DNA from 3 places in the Paenibacillus sp. FSL R7-0163 genome. Region 1 is predicted to be linked to each of the others. Evidence: riboswitches for the same ligand, from Rfam matches in the RefSeq annotation. Region 1 holds a riboswitch; each other region holds the start of a gene.
The links. A riboswitch is a leader RNA that binds a small molecule or an ion and turns the genes downstream of it on or off. The one in region 1 is predicted to bind cyclic di-GMP.
Positions count from the first base shown of each region.

Region 2: it holds a riboswitch for cyclic di-GMP, as region 1 does, so the genes downstream of both, NST45_RS22515 (glycosyl hydrolase) here and NST45_RS06620 (thiamine pyrophosphate-binding protein) in region 1, are expected to answer to the same signal.
Region 3: it holds a riboswitch for cyclic di-GMP, as region 1 does, so the genes downstream of both, NST45_RS24755 (choice-of-anchor A family protein) here and NST45_RS06620 (thiamine pyrophosphate-binding protein) in region 1, are expected to answer to the same signal.

Region 1 covers NZ_CP150224.1:1,515,713-1,520,531, reverse strand. Annotated here, with positions in the region: gene NST45_RS06630 (YafY family protein) at 152-1,108, shown strand; gene NST45_RS06625 (HAMP domain-containing methyl-accepting chemotaxis protein) at 1,230-2,480, shown strand; cyclic di-GMP riboswitch class I at 2,655-2,751, shown strand; gene NST45_RS06620 (thiamine pyrophosphate-binding protein) at 2,907-4,547, shown strand; gene NST45_RS06615 (carboxymuconolactone decarboxylase family protein) at 4,558-4,819, shown strand, end outside.
Region 2 covers NZ_CP150224.1:5,099,423-5,104,241, forward strand. Annotated here, with positions in the region: gene NST45_RS22510 (glycosyl hydrolase) at 1-1,238, opposite strand, end outside; gene NST45_RS22515 (glycosyl hydrolase) at 1,392-2,942, opposite strand; cyclic di-GMP riboswitch class I at 2,955-3,034, opposite strand; gene NST45_RS22520 (sugar phosphate nucleotidyltransferase) at 3,171-4,544, opposite strand.
Region 3 covers NZ_CP150224.1:5,634,973-5,639,791, forward strand. Annotated here, with positions in the region: gene NST45_RS24745 (alpha/beta hydrolase) at 1-452, opposite strand, end outside; gene NST45_RS24750 (LPXTG cell wall anchor domain-containing protein) at 602-964, opposite strand; gene NST45_RS24755 (choice-of-anchor A family protein) at 1,069-2,808, opposite strand; cyclic di-GMP riboswitch class I at 2,917-3,007, opposite strand; gene NST45_RS24760 (hypothetical protein) at 3,503-3,895, shown strand; gene NST45_RS24765 (ASCH domain-containing protein) at 4,092-4,505, opposite strand.

The DNA.
Region 1 (4,819 bases):
TCCTTTCTACACTTGTTTTTCTCAAAATGTTCTGTATTTAATCCTTACCTTATATAAGTATAATTCTTTAATATGACATCAACTGACATATATAATATAATAATTAATTAAGAACTAACTAACATTTATTAGGAGGAGGAATGTTCCCTTAATGAGAGCCGATCGTTTGTTATCCATCTTACTTTTGCTGCAAAATCGTGGAAAGATGACGTCCCGTGAGCTAGCCCAGACCTTAGAAGTGTCTGAACGAACTGTGTTTAGAGATATGGAAGCCTTATGTACAGCGGGAATACCGATTCTTGCCGAACGGGGACGCGAAGGAGGTTGGATACTCACAGAAGGATACCGGACCTCCTTAACGGGTATGAAGCCCTCAGAAATTGCTACACTGCTGCTGTCCGCAGACTCCTCAATCTTAAAAGATCTGGGTATACAAAACGACTTCTCTTCTGCCGTGCTTAAGCTGGAGGCTGCTTCCCCATCCAGGCCGAATAATCCAGCCAGTTACCTGAGCCAGCGCATTCATATTGATGGTGCCAGCTGGCACCCTTCCGACGAGACGTACCCGTTCCTATCTGTCTTGCAGGAAGCTGTTTGGGAAGACCGTAAAGTGAAGATCACTTACCCACGGAATGACGAGATGAAGGAGCGTTTCATTGAACCTCTCGGGTTAGTCGCAAAACGTGGAGTTTGGTATGTAGTGGCACGAACCGAGGGTGAAATGCGGACTTTTCGCGTGTCGAGATTAATACAAGCTGACGCAACTTATGAATCATTTGTCAGACCTGAGGCTTTTGATTTAAAAAGCTACTGGGAACAATCGACTTTAGCTTTTAAAGCAGCACTGCCAAAATATGTAGTGAACTTAAAGGTGAATGAGTCTATTCTTAAAGAATTACAACGTGAAAGATATGTAACTATAACTTTAGTAGAACCCTCTGCTAATACTGGGTGGATGAACGTGGAGGCCGAGTTTAATGCTATAGAATCTGCCTGTCGTATCGTACTCTCTTTCTCTCCTTCAGTTATTGTTTTAGCTCCTATCGAACTAGTAGGGATGGTAAAGTCTGCTATTAAAACAATTTCCACAATATATGAGGAATTTTGACATGAATTCTAAATATCTACTACTTAAAGAAGATTTATGACACTTCTCTATAGACCAATGACCTATAAATCCCCTATAATAACACCATTACATAAAATTTAATAAGGGGGACATTTTACCAATGAGCTGGATGCACAAACTTCCGTTAAAACAAAGAATTGTTGCCGGATGTTACCTCGTTGCCGCACTGTTTGCTATTCCTGTCTTAGTTACGTTAATGATTCTAGGTCAATTTCTCGTAGGAATTATACTAGTAGTTGTTCTTGCAGGTCTGACTTTACCTGTTGCTCGCTTCGTGGAGAGAACGCTTACATCATCTTTTGATGATATTGCTAATGTATCTCACAGTATTTCGAAGGGCGATTTCACTAGCAGAGCGGACGAAAATGGCTCAATGGGTGACGTAAGCCGCTCCTTTAACACAATGATTGATAAGCTCAAGAAGATTCTGACCGATGCATCGCAGATCACCCGTCAAGTTATGGATGCAAGCCGCGGAATCGAAGATAAGAACCAGAACCTGAAGATTGTCATGGCACAAGTAGCCTCTTCTTCTACTGAGCTCGCTCTTGGTGCAAATGAAATATCTACGGATATCGCTGATATGACAGAATCCATTAAAGACATTGAGACCAAAGTATCCAATTATACGAACTCCACCAAAGAAATGAACAGACGTTCAATACATACCTTAGAACTTGTTGAGCAAGGGCGCCAATCCGTAGATACACAGGCTGAAGGCATGCGCAAAAACATAGAGGCTACACAAAAAGTGGCTGATACTATTGAAGCTCTCTCACAAAATGCCCGCGGGATTACGATGATCACCAAGACCATCACAGAGATCGCTGAGCAGACCAACCTGCTGTCACTGAATGCCTCCATCGAAGCTGCTCGTGCCGGAGAGCATGGTCGGGGTTTTGCCGTTGTAGCTCAAGAGGTTCGCAAGCTTGCTGAAGAATCTACGGCATCCACAAAAGAAGTATTCGGCTTGGTCCGCAGCATTGAGTCAGATATTAAACAAGCCATCGATAATATTGCCATCAATGAAGAGGTTGTGCAGGTTCAGAATGAAATGATCACTCAATCTGCCCATATTTTCGCACAAATTGTACAAAGCGTGCAGTACATTACCGAGCAAATCTCTTCATTCTCTGCGGAGAGTGATCTTATGCTAGAAAGTGCCTTGAAAATTTCCAGTGCAATTGAGAATATCTCAGCAATCACCGAAGAAACTGCTGCTGGCACGGAAGAGGTATCGGCGGCTATGAATGAACAGATTAATGCCCTGCAGTCTGTTGCAGAAGAAACGGAAAAAATGACCCAGGCCGTATTTAATCTGCAAAAAACCATTCATATCTTTAAATTCTAGTTCAAAACTATCAACTGCCACCTAAGCTGAGTCTTAGGTGGCAGTTTTTTTCGCGAGGCAAAACTTCATCTCTTGGACAAGACTTTCGTCAAATTTCGAGTTTTTTTAGCGGATTATGTTGACAAAAATTAATGAGGAATATATTGTAAAGGAAAATTATTCTTATCAACTATAAATTAATATTGGCAAAATCCTCGAAAGAGGATGACGCAAAACCATGGATCTACAGCCTCATTTTTTCGTTTGAGGCCATGATTGCCAGGTTGCAGAGGAACCAGGACGGCTGAACTATTGTTCAGTCTTAGCGGTGCCTTATGCCACCAACCTGTGCTTACTATAGAGCACAGGTTTTTACTTTTTGAGTATATTGATCTATCGTATCTATTCGGTAGATTAATAACTAATATATATCAAAAAACTTGTGAGGTGTTTCTTTTGAAGACAGTCGCAGATTACATGGCGGAAGCACTACGTAACCTTGGAGTCACCCATTCTTTTGGGATCATTGGCAAATCCATTTGTCCAATAGTTCTAAAGATGGTGGATTACGGTATTGAATTTATTCCCGGCAGACATGAAGCAAGCTCCGGATTCGAAGCAGCAGGGTATGCGCTGAAAACGGGTAACCTAGGCGTAGCATTTGGTACTTCGGGTCCTGGGGGAACTAACCTGCTTACAGCAGCAGCACATGCGAAAGCTAACAACCTACCTGTCCTATTTATTACCGGCCACCAATCCATTACAGAGCTTGGAATTCCTCAATGTCAGGACTCCACCTCTTTTCTGGCTGATTTAGCTGATATGTTCAAACCTGCCACCTTGTTCAGTAAATTGGTTGAACGTGGGGATCACTTTGGTACTATTTTTAATCATGCGATTTCTGTGGCCCTGACCAAACGGGGTCCTGTTCATCTTTGTATTCCTTTTGATGTACAAACTGAAGTATTGGAAGAATGCAATATAGTAATCCCAGAAAGAGAATCTCTAATTAGTCAAGCTAATATCGATAGAGTCATCGATGCTATTCAAGCTGCTAAGAATCCTTTGATTATTGCGGGTAAAGGAATTAACCGCTCCGGAGCACATAAAGAGCTTGTTCAACTCGCAGAAACTTTTAATATTCCTGTAGTAACATCTCCAGGTGGAAAAGGGGCTATAGTCTGGGATCACCCACTCTATCATGGTCCTATTGGCGTTGGCGGTTCGACCCACGGGGACGATTTATTGAATAAAAGCGATTTATTTATAGTGCTTGGATCACGTTTAAGTGATATGACCATCTGTAATCTTAAACGGGAGAATCATCCAGCAACTTTAATTCAATTTGATATTGATCCAACCTTTGTCGGAAAAATACTATTGTCCAAAACGATACCGGTCACTGGGGACCTGCGCGATAATTTGGTGCACTGCCTAAATCATATTGACCCAAACACAATCACCAAACGTGAGGCTTTGGCCGATGCGGATTATTCAGAAGAGCTTCCAACCCTCAAGAATCTTTCCCTTGCTTCGGTAATGAGCACTTTAAGTGATTTGATCCCTTATAATAATTCAATTTTCGTTGATGATGGAAGTCATGGATTCCACGCTGCAAAATGGTACAAGGTTAAGAAACCGGGCAGCTTTGTTTTTGATGCGTATTTTGCTTGCATGGGTAATTCGATCGGCATGGCTATTGGTGCAAAAGTTGCTGCTCCTGAAGAAACTATCCTCTGCATTACAGGTGATGGTTGTTTCATGATGCTCGGCGCTGAGATTAACACCGCTGTCTGCAAAGATATCCCTGTCATCTTTATCGTGGTCAATAATAAGCAACTAGATATGGCTCTTAAGGGTATGGAGAAAACCACAGGTCGTATCGATGGAACTCTATATGAAGTACCAATGGACGCCGTAAAATTCGCTGAATCTCTAGGTGCTAAAGGCTACAAATGTGAGAATGCGGATGAATTCACAGCTGCAATTAAAGATGCGGTAGCTCTAAACCATGTTGCCGTTATTGAACTACTAACAGACCGTGATGAAGTCCCTCCGACTGCACACCGTACTTTGAACCTAAACTAGGAGGCTAACCATGAAGGAAAATATCAACAGTGGTCTCAACCACTTCACGAATCTATCAGGAGACTATGGCGCAAAAGCACTAGCTCCAATTAAAGACCACTTCCCTGACTTGGCTGAATTTATTATGGGGAATGCCTATGGCGATATTTTTCAACGTAATACTATAGCCCCTGACTGGAAGGAAATCGCAGTCATTTCATCTTTAATTTCAATGGGTCAATTCGAACAGTTGGGCGTTCATTATGTCATGGCCCTTCGTGTTGGAGTTACCG
Region 2 (4,819 bases), 3.3 Mb from region 1:
CGTACAGAAAAGTGATCTTCATTTATCCCTGAGGCAGGTGACGCACCATGCCAATTAAAATCAATCTTACGGTCATCGCGGATAAGTACCGCTTCTCCCTCTAAATCAGTATTGTTATAGTATTCTCCAGTTAAACCCGTTAGGGTTACCGGAGTTACGGGTGCTATCGAAGGACCTCCTGTTGTGAGAACATAGTCCTCTCTCGATACTATAAACGAGTCTTTCATAAAGCTTTTAATTGACTGTAGCGTATTATTTTCTGTCAGTAATTTTCCCCAGGTCATCATATAGACCCATTTATTTTGTTTCTCAGTTAATACATCCGGGTTCGGCAGCTGTCCGCTCTCCCCGATTCCGATAGGTTTACCCTCGGCCAATGCGAGCAGATCCTCATAGTAGGACTGCTTATAATCGTTATTGTAGATATCCGCAGCCAGAACATCGAGTTTATCCCCACCGGGATAATATGCAGCATAAGGATCTGACCATTCATTCGGCGCATTCGGATTCCATACCCACAGTAGATTATTTAGCTTGTGTGTGTTTACAAAACGATCATAGACAATACTCCAAAGCTCTGAAAAATTGTCCTTTTTCCCCCACCAAAACCAACCGCCATTCATTTCATGGTAAGGTCGCCATAAGACTGGAACTCCGGCATCACGCAATTGTCCCAAATATCCAGCAACCTCGTCTAGATCTGAGATTAGCCTCTTATACTGAGCTGTCCCAGGTGTAACATAAGCATTAAATTTCTCTTGACTGAGACTTCTGTTTACATTGGACCATTCTGGAGATGTTCCCGGCAAACTCTGATGGAATGTCATGGCTACAATGCCACCCTCGTGATGCCATTCAATTGCACTGTCTATCACTGCTTGCCGCTGTTCTGCGATCGTCCCTTCGGATTGATTATTAATCGCCCCTAATTCATAACCATGTAGAACGGCATTTTGTCCCGAAGTATTCTTCAGCTTATGAACCAGTTCATCTGGGCTTTCTAGATAATCATGCTGGCCGGACAAAATCCCTTTGCCACGTAGATTCACCAAATTACTCAGCAGTTGCTTAGCCTCTTCAGAAGCCGATGGATTACTGGGTATAACCGGAGGTAAAGAGGAAGAAACACTCATAGCCTTCGGAAGACTCTTAACCTCTCCCCAAGGCAGCAAGGAAAAAATAATAAACACCGGTAACATAGTAAACAACAATCTGTTTTTCTTATAATATTTACGCAAATAAATCCTCCTTTCGGTAGCTGTACTGCCTCTACAGGTGCTAAATAAACATACCTGTTATCGGACAATCGTCTTCTGACCTAATGAGGACTATAGCTTAGTAGCTCTGCAATAACGCAGAGCCACTAAGGATCGACCTTTAATTTTCATCAATCAGGAGACATCCGGAAGAAAAAGTGCACTTGCTGGAACTGTCTCTTTAGCTTGACTAGCACTTTCCCACATCAAGCGGACTCTCGCATCGCCTTCATTCTCGTAATACTCCACCTTGATATCGTATAGCCGGCCAGCCTTCAGCGTTATAGTGCCCTTACGCTCAGTACCACTTTGCTTAGTCCAACTATCAATCACGGATTCCCCATTCACCCAGACACGGATGCCATCATCTGAGGTAGTGTAAAATGTATATTGCTCATCATATAATGGCTTAATTTTACCGCTCCAACGTATGGAGAAACGATCAATCCCGAGGGCGGCATCCGGCGATCCTTGCCGCCAATTGAAATCGATTATTGCATCAGTTCTGTTAAGAGTTGCCGCTCCCGACAACAACATGTTGTTGTAATACTCTCCTGCAAGCCCCTTCGCGAGAGGAATTGCTGCCTCCCCCTCTTCTTCGGAAGGTGCCGGCGCTGGTGCGGCGCTAGGTGTCGGAGCCAGACCAGTATTTAATTTATCTCTGGTCAGGGTGTAGTTGCTATTCATAAATATTTTGATTGTGTCTGCACTGTTATTTTCGTAAAGCATTTTTCCCCAGCTCATCATATACGTCCATTTACTTTGCGATTGCTGAAGCTTCTCCAGATTAGGCATTTCACCATTCTCCCCGATCGCAATCGGTTTGCCTGCGGCTAGACTCAACAAGCTGTCATAGTATTTTTGCTGGTAATCATTTTCGTATATATCTGCTGCCAGAATATCTACTTTATCAGCACCTGGATAAGTTAGCGCATAAGGATCTGACCAAACATTGGGAGCATTCGGACTCCATACCCATAACAGATTATTTAATTTATGAACGTTAACAAAACGGTCATACATTATATTCCATAGTTTAGAAAAGTTATTTTTCTTCCCCCACCAGAACCAGTTCCCGTTCATTTCATGATAGGGTCTCCAAAGCACCGGAACATTGGCATCGCGCAAGCTTTTTAAAGAGACTGCCACCTTATCAAGCTCAGCGATCAGATTATTATATTGCTTAGTACCCGGTGTAACGTAACTATCGAACTCACTCTGGCTAAGTGTTTTTTTCACATTATCCCAGTCATAAGAGGTGCCCGGCAGGTTAGCATGAAAAGTCATAGCTACGATCCCGCCCGCTTTATTCCAGTTGATGGCGCTGTTCACCACATTTTGACGTTGCCAAGCCATCGTTGCTTCGGACTGACCACTGATCGCACCCATTTCATAACCGTGAAGAGCCGCATATTGTCCGCTGGTTCCCTTCAGCATATTGTTAATTTCATCTGGACTTTCTAAATAGTCATGTTGACCAGCAATAATGCCTTTTCCTGAGATCGAGTAAAAATAGTTAAGCAGCTTTACGGCTTCAGGTGAGGCACCTGGGGTAACTGGCGTTCCAGAATTTGAAGCAGCTATGACAATAGACGGCGAAATTCCAACAGCAAGCGGAAGTGCAGTCAGAAACAGGACGAGTGACATAAATGCACCAAACAATCGATACGTACGGTAAGCTTTCAAAATAATCTCCCTTTCGGTAGCCAGGCTGCCACTCTTTCGAAGGCCCTATAGCTTTGCGTCCCTACCTTTCGATAGGTTTGCCTTTTCAATTTAAGAGAAATAATCTCTCTTACCGTAAGTATCGACGACAATTAATGATATATTTAGTGTTTTTATGACTTTTTTTGATAATTGAGTCAATTTACCTGTTTCAAGAAATTTTGAATTGGTTAAATAGATAGGTTAGACCTATGAAATGAATTGTTGTAGTTCTATATCATTCCAGTCTAAAGTAATACGTATGTTATCTTCTTCTACTAATTCAGACCCCGTCTGTACCTCTATAAACTCAACATCCGTCAAAGCAAGGATCGCGTGTTTCGTTCCTTCCGGTATACGTACCACGTCCCCAGCCTTCACATTATGTTTTTTCTCATTCAGCACAATACTTGCTTCGCCGCTGACGATTGTCCAAATTTCACTACGCTTGCGATGTAATTGATAGCTGATATTATTCCCCTCGGATATAAAAATCCGTTTGGTCAGCACTTCATTGCCTTCATCATATTTCACATAATCAATAACTTTGTAATGGCCCCAGCGGCGTTCCTCGTACATCGGTCTTTGTTCAAAGGTCTTCAGCACTTCTTTAATCCGTGGGCTCTCAGCTTTATGGGTAACTAGAATTCCATCCGGGCTAGCCGCAATGATCAGATCCTTCGCACCAATTACCGTAATCGGAATGTCCAGCTCATTAATCAAGCAAGTCCCCTCAGAATCCGCCGTCACAAAACCTTTTCCTACATGCTTGCTGCTCATTTCCTCTGTCAGCGTATTCCACGTTCCAAGATCCTTCCAGAATCCATCATACGGCTGCACCACAATATGTTCTTCTTTCTCCACCACTTCATAATCAAAGCTGATGGAAGACAATAGCTTATACTGCTTCTGCAATTCTTCATATCCTAAAGGCAACCCTTTACGCTGCAAAATATCTAACAAGTACCCTAAACGGAAGGCAAACACTCCGCAATTCCACAATGCATTTTGCTCGATGAGCTGTTCTGCTTGTATGCGGTCTGGTTTCTCTTGAAAGTGACTCACCTTCATAAAACCATTCCCCCCCGCCTCTTCAGCGGTAGGAATAATATATCCGTATTTCTCTGAGGCATGTTCAGGAACAACACCCATTAGTGCCAGATTTGCTCCACTTTCCAGCATGGTCCCCTCAAGCATAGCTATGGTATCGAAAAAGGATGCTTCTACATAAGGGTCAACAGGCAATATTGCTACCGTCTCCGCTGGAGAAACACCTGCCACTGAATAAAGATAGGTAGCTGTTAAGGCGATAGCCGGAAAAGTATCCCGACGCTCCGGTTCAACGATAATCGGCACATGACTTCCCAGTTGGCTTTGTATCATTTCTACTTGGCCGCGGCCGGTGGCCAGATAAGATGATTCTGCCATCCCTGCTTCCTCCAGCTGTCTCCAGACACGTTGTACCATGGATTCTGGTTCACCTTGAGGGCTTTCAAGTACCTTTAGAAATTGCTTTGAACGTGAGTCGTTAGACAACGGCCATAACCGTTTACCTGAACCGCCTGATAGAAGTACCATTTTCATAGAATGAACCTCCTTGAATTATGGAAATCGAGCATAATGGAATTGTTATCAAAACGTATAGCTTCCGCTTAGCCTTAGTTCGAGCGGATGCATTTTTTAAAAAATTTATTAGGTATGAACCACTCCAAGGGATTTTGGACTTCCGATCGCTGTTATCCTCAGATTTCCTGATTGGACCGCTTCTCGCGGTAGAAATCCGAGGATAAAGGCGAACACTCCGTTTCTACAGTTCCAAATTCCCTTTCCGTTCTTAACCTAACCAACTACTTTTTAAC
Region 3 (4,819 bases), 2.7 Mb from region 1:
TCAATCCATTGCAAATAATCTTTTCGTTCCGGCCAACCAAAACCAATGTAATCCCCTGCGCTATCTCCATGCCCCCTTGCATCGGGAATTAGGATGTTAAAGCCTAAGTTCTCGTAGTAGATTTTGGCGTACGCCCCCATATCCTTTGCTTTACCTGAATAACCGTGGGCTAGAATGGCTGTGCGTCCCGCAGCACGATTAGATTGGAGTAAGAAACCTCTTAGTTTAAGTCCATCTGCAGATACGATCTCAATATTCTCGAAGCTCTGGCGAGAGACCCAATCTTTCCCCTCCCCCCAAGAAGCTCCGGCAACCGGAGGATCAGCCTTCAGATTAGGATTATTACTTAGAAATACCTTTGGTGCTCGTTTAATAGCAATACCATAGAAGAAAAATCCCACATAGATTAGAATCCCTATGATGATTACAGCGCTAATAATGAACCATATCAATTCGCCTTCGCCATCCCCTCTTCATTTCTTTTGCAACAAGAGTATACCATCTACTTAGAATGCACCAAACTATCGCAATCATGACATACAAATAGAGCCGCCATCGGGACACCCCCCGAAAGCGACTCTATGTTGTGCTCTACCGTTTATTATTTATTCTTTTTGGAGAACTTGGTTCTCATTAATAATCCGATAAGTGCAAAACCTAAACCTGCTACATAGTAAGGTGCAGGACTTGATTCACCCGTTTTTGGCAATTCCTTCACAGGTGGCTTACCTAATGGGATCGTATCGTCCACTACGATGATTTCATCAGGTGTTGGTGTTGGCGTTGGTGTCACTGCCGGTACCGGGCCTAATGGGATCTCATCATCATCAACAAGTACTTCTGTGCTATTCGACGGTGTTGGTACTGGCGCTGGTGTCGGCGAAGCTACAGGCCCAAGCGGCACAGGATCTTCTGCAAGAACTATAGTGCCAATTACGGATGATGGCGTTGGTGTCGGGAACACCGAAGTCTCTGGTGTCGACGTTGGTGTTACCTCTGGTGTTGGTGTTACCTCTGGCGTTACCGTCGGTGTCGGTGTTGCTTCTGGTGTTACTGTCGGTGTCGGTGTTACCCTGGCGTTACCGTCGGTGTCGGTGTTACCTCTGGCGTTACCGTCGGTGTCGGTGTTACCTCTGGCGTTACCGTCGGTGTCGGTGTTGCTTCTGGTGTTACCGTCGGTGTCGGTGTTGCTTCTGGCGTTGGCGTTGGTGTCGGCGTCACTGTTGGCGTCGGCGTTGGTGTTGGCGTCGGCGTTGGTGTCACTGTTGGCGTTGGCGTCGGCGTTGGTGTCACTGTTGGCGTTGGCGTCGGCGTTGGTGTCACTGTTGGCGTTGGCGTCGGCGTTGGTGTCACTGTTGGCGTTGGCGTCGGCGTTGGTGTCACTGTCGGCGTCGGTGTTGGCGTTGGTGTCACTGTCGGCGTCGGTGTTGGCGTCGGCGTCGGCGTTGGTGTCACTGTCGGCGTCGGTGTCGGCGTTGGTGTCACTGTCGGCGTCGGTGTTGGCGTCGGCGTCGGCGTTGGCGTCGGCGTCGGCGTTGGTGTCACTGTCGGCGTCGGTGTCGGTGTCACTGTTGGCGTCGGTGTTGGTGTCGGTGTCGGCGTCGGCGTCACTGTTGGCGTCGGTGTCGGTGTCGGTGTCGGCGTTGGTGTCACTGTCGGCGTTGGCGTTGGTGTCACTGTCGGCGTTGGCGTTGGTGTCACTGTTGGCATTGGCGTTGGTGTCACTGTTGGCGTTGGCGTTGGTGTCACTGTCGGCGTTGGCGTTGGTGTCACTGTTGGCATTGGCGTTGGTGTCACTGTTGGCGTTGGCGTTGGTGTCACTGTCGGCGTTGGCGTTGGTGTCACTGTTGGCATTGGCGTTGGTGTCACTGTTGGCGTTGGCGTTGGTGTCACTGTCGGCGTTGGCGTTGGTGTCACTGTTGGCGTTGGTTTCGGCGTTGGTCCAGGTTCATCACCATCGTATGGATAGTGGTGAAATTCACCACCACCAGTCCCTTTGAGTGAAGCCGCCACTAAAGTACCGTTAATCTGACCATTAATAAAATCAACATGAGCATAGGGGGCAAGTATGCTTCCCATTACACCTATGCCTGCCATATCCAGATACGCAGCTTGGCTAAAGTTAAGCAAAATTTTCTTGCTGTTCAACACGTTATTAGGTAGAAATCCGAAGTTTTTCATTTTTACGTTAGAACCATCAATATTAATAATTGCTGTAGATCCTGAGGGAACATTTATTGTAATTCCATAGGTATTAGAGACGTTATCTCCTGGAACATTAAAAACATTGACCGCAGGATCTGTACCTGTCAGGGTAAGACTGCCATATTGGTACACTGTTGTTCCATTCGCCGGCAATGCTGCAAGTTCTGCTGATTTGTCCTTCAAAGACTGACCTACGGCTGAAAAGTCAATCGTACTCCCCTGTCTTTTTGTACCTCCCTTGAGGAGCGTTACATTCCCTGAAAAATCTCCCCCGTGCACGATATTCCCATAAACAGTACCTCCGTTGAAAGTAAGATTCCCTCCAACAACAAGTGTGTCAGTCAAGGAAACCTCAGCAGCGGTCAACCTATCTCCAACACTATAGTTGGTTAAGTTAACGTTACCTCCAGCAGCAAACCTTCCTTCCGTATCCGAAACCGTTGTTATATCCCCTAGAATAAACACGTTGTAGTCCCCTGCAATTCCCAATGTAGAAGAACTACTAGCTCCAGCAACTCCAGCTCCTAATGAGGAAAGCCCACTACCTACCGTCAAAATCCCAGCTAATACAAGCGAGAGTAACGGTCTTATTCTTCTTTTCAAATGGCACACCTCCTAAAACTATGATTTATATTAATCAGAATAATTACCAGAAACTCTAAAGGACCTAACAACAAAAAAGACCGCCAAAAAGAAGTGGAATTCCCTTCTCATGGCAGTCGGACGGTCATTGTGCCTTTAAGACACTTTAGACTCCTGGACTTTGCGTCCCGCCCTTTCAGACGGTTTGCTATTATCATGACTATATATATGTATTACACTGCAAGTCCAGAACTGGTAGCCGAAGCATTCTCTCCAATAACCGTCTATGACTTTTAATACTTTTTGAATTAATAACAGTTTAGCGCCCGACACCCACAATTGTCAATCAATTCCTTTCGATGATCCCCCTCATTATTACCATACAAAAAAAGCGCCTAAAGGCGCTTCGCATAAGGTTTTTCATTAAATTTTAAAGTAACTGTATATAGCCCAATATGGATATCCATAAGGGAACACTCAGAATTAAACCAAAAAACAATCCACGTTGGAGGCTGCCCTCTTTTTCCATCATAATTCTCCTTTATGTGCGTCCGATACATTAATTTTTATTATTACAATTTTAATATAATTTATTCTTCGTTATTTAGTTGTGAATTTAATCACATTGAATAAGCTGTTTAGAAATACCATTGATTATTTTTGGAATATCGGGGTAGAATACGAATATACGTTCCTATTAGAGGTGATGAGATTCATGCATAGAGCAGAAAGCAGGGACAACATGCTGGTGAAATCTTATTTATTGCTTCCGATGATTTTATCAGCTTTCGAACGGGACTCCGCCATTTTATCTACACACTTACGAACACCCGCCCCTTATCTGGAGGTGCTTGGAACAGCTGCTGCAGTAGCTACAACAGATCTAAGGGATGTTCGTGCAGAAATGAGAAGACGGGGAATCAAGGTGTATGAGCAAAACAGACTTAATACGGGAATTGAAGCCAAGTATATATGTCGTGGCTATCACGAACGAATGCTGCTGTTGAATGACATTGTTGCGGCTCAGGCTGCCATCCATATGCGCAGATACCTAGGGCTGGATATTTCCTCTTTTAAGAGTTACGAAGAACAGTTTCAAATTAAATAAAGCTGTATAGAAGCCGCTCTACTCTCCCCCCATCAATTAGTGAACAAAAAAATAGGCCTTACCATGGGAGTTGGCAAGACCTGAGAGAGATATACCACAAAACACTGGGGGGTGTTTGGTGTCTTCAATATATACCTCGAACCTGAAAAAAAGCTGATAGGCACATAAAAATTACATTAAAAATATCATTCGCCGTTCAGAAGTGATCCGAATGCTCCCACAAGCTTAGCCGACCTTTGGCTGGAATTGGATGGCTTAATGGATGAACCCCTTCAAGCTTCCAGGCAAACCGTCCTTCGCTATAGTCGCCAAAATCATATTCGTTCCCATTGATCCATTCCCTTAAATCCACCTCTGGAGTAACCACATAACATCCCGCGAGCTGACCTGTAGCAATAATAGCTCCTGTCGGCAAATTATTTGCTGTATAGCCATGTTTCGCCAATACTGATTTGTACGGTTCCTGTTCACAAATCTTTTTGTCAATCCTCATTCCGGCATGGATGCCTAACTCGCCGCGGTAGGCTGTTCTCCATGAACGAGTTTCAAACTCTTTTTCACCAAGAGCAATTAAGGTCGCCCAAGGCTGCCGTATTGTTATACACCGCATGATATCTATCCCCTTTGTTTATGTTGGACGTTTGTCACGGATGCCACGGATCTCGATCTCGCGTTGTGTAATCTTGCTCGCCTTGATCTGATAAATAATCCCAACCGTTTGGTCGATACTCATTTCCATGATTGATCGCCTCTAAAAATAAGAACATTCATTTTTATTATATACAAACAAAAGTTCTTATAAAAATATCAATATTATTGACATTCACCTGTAACTCCCCACAATTTAAACAAATAAAATAATTAAAATTGATAAAGGAGAATATAGTTTGTATACTAATCAAGTAGTTAGTGTGCAAACTATAT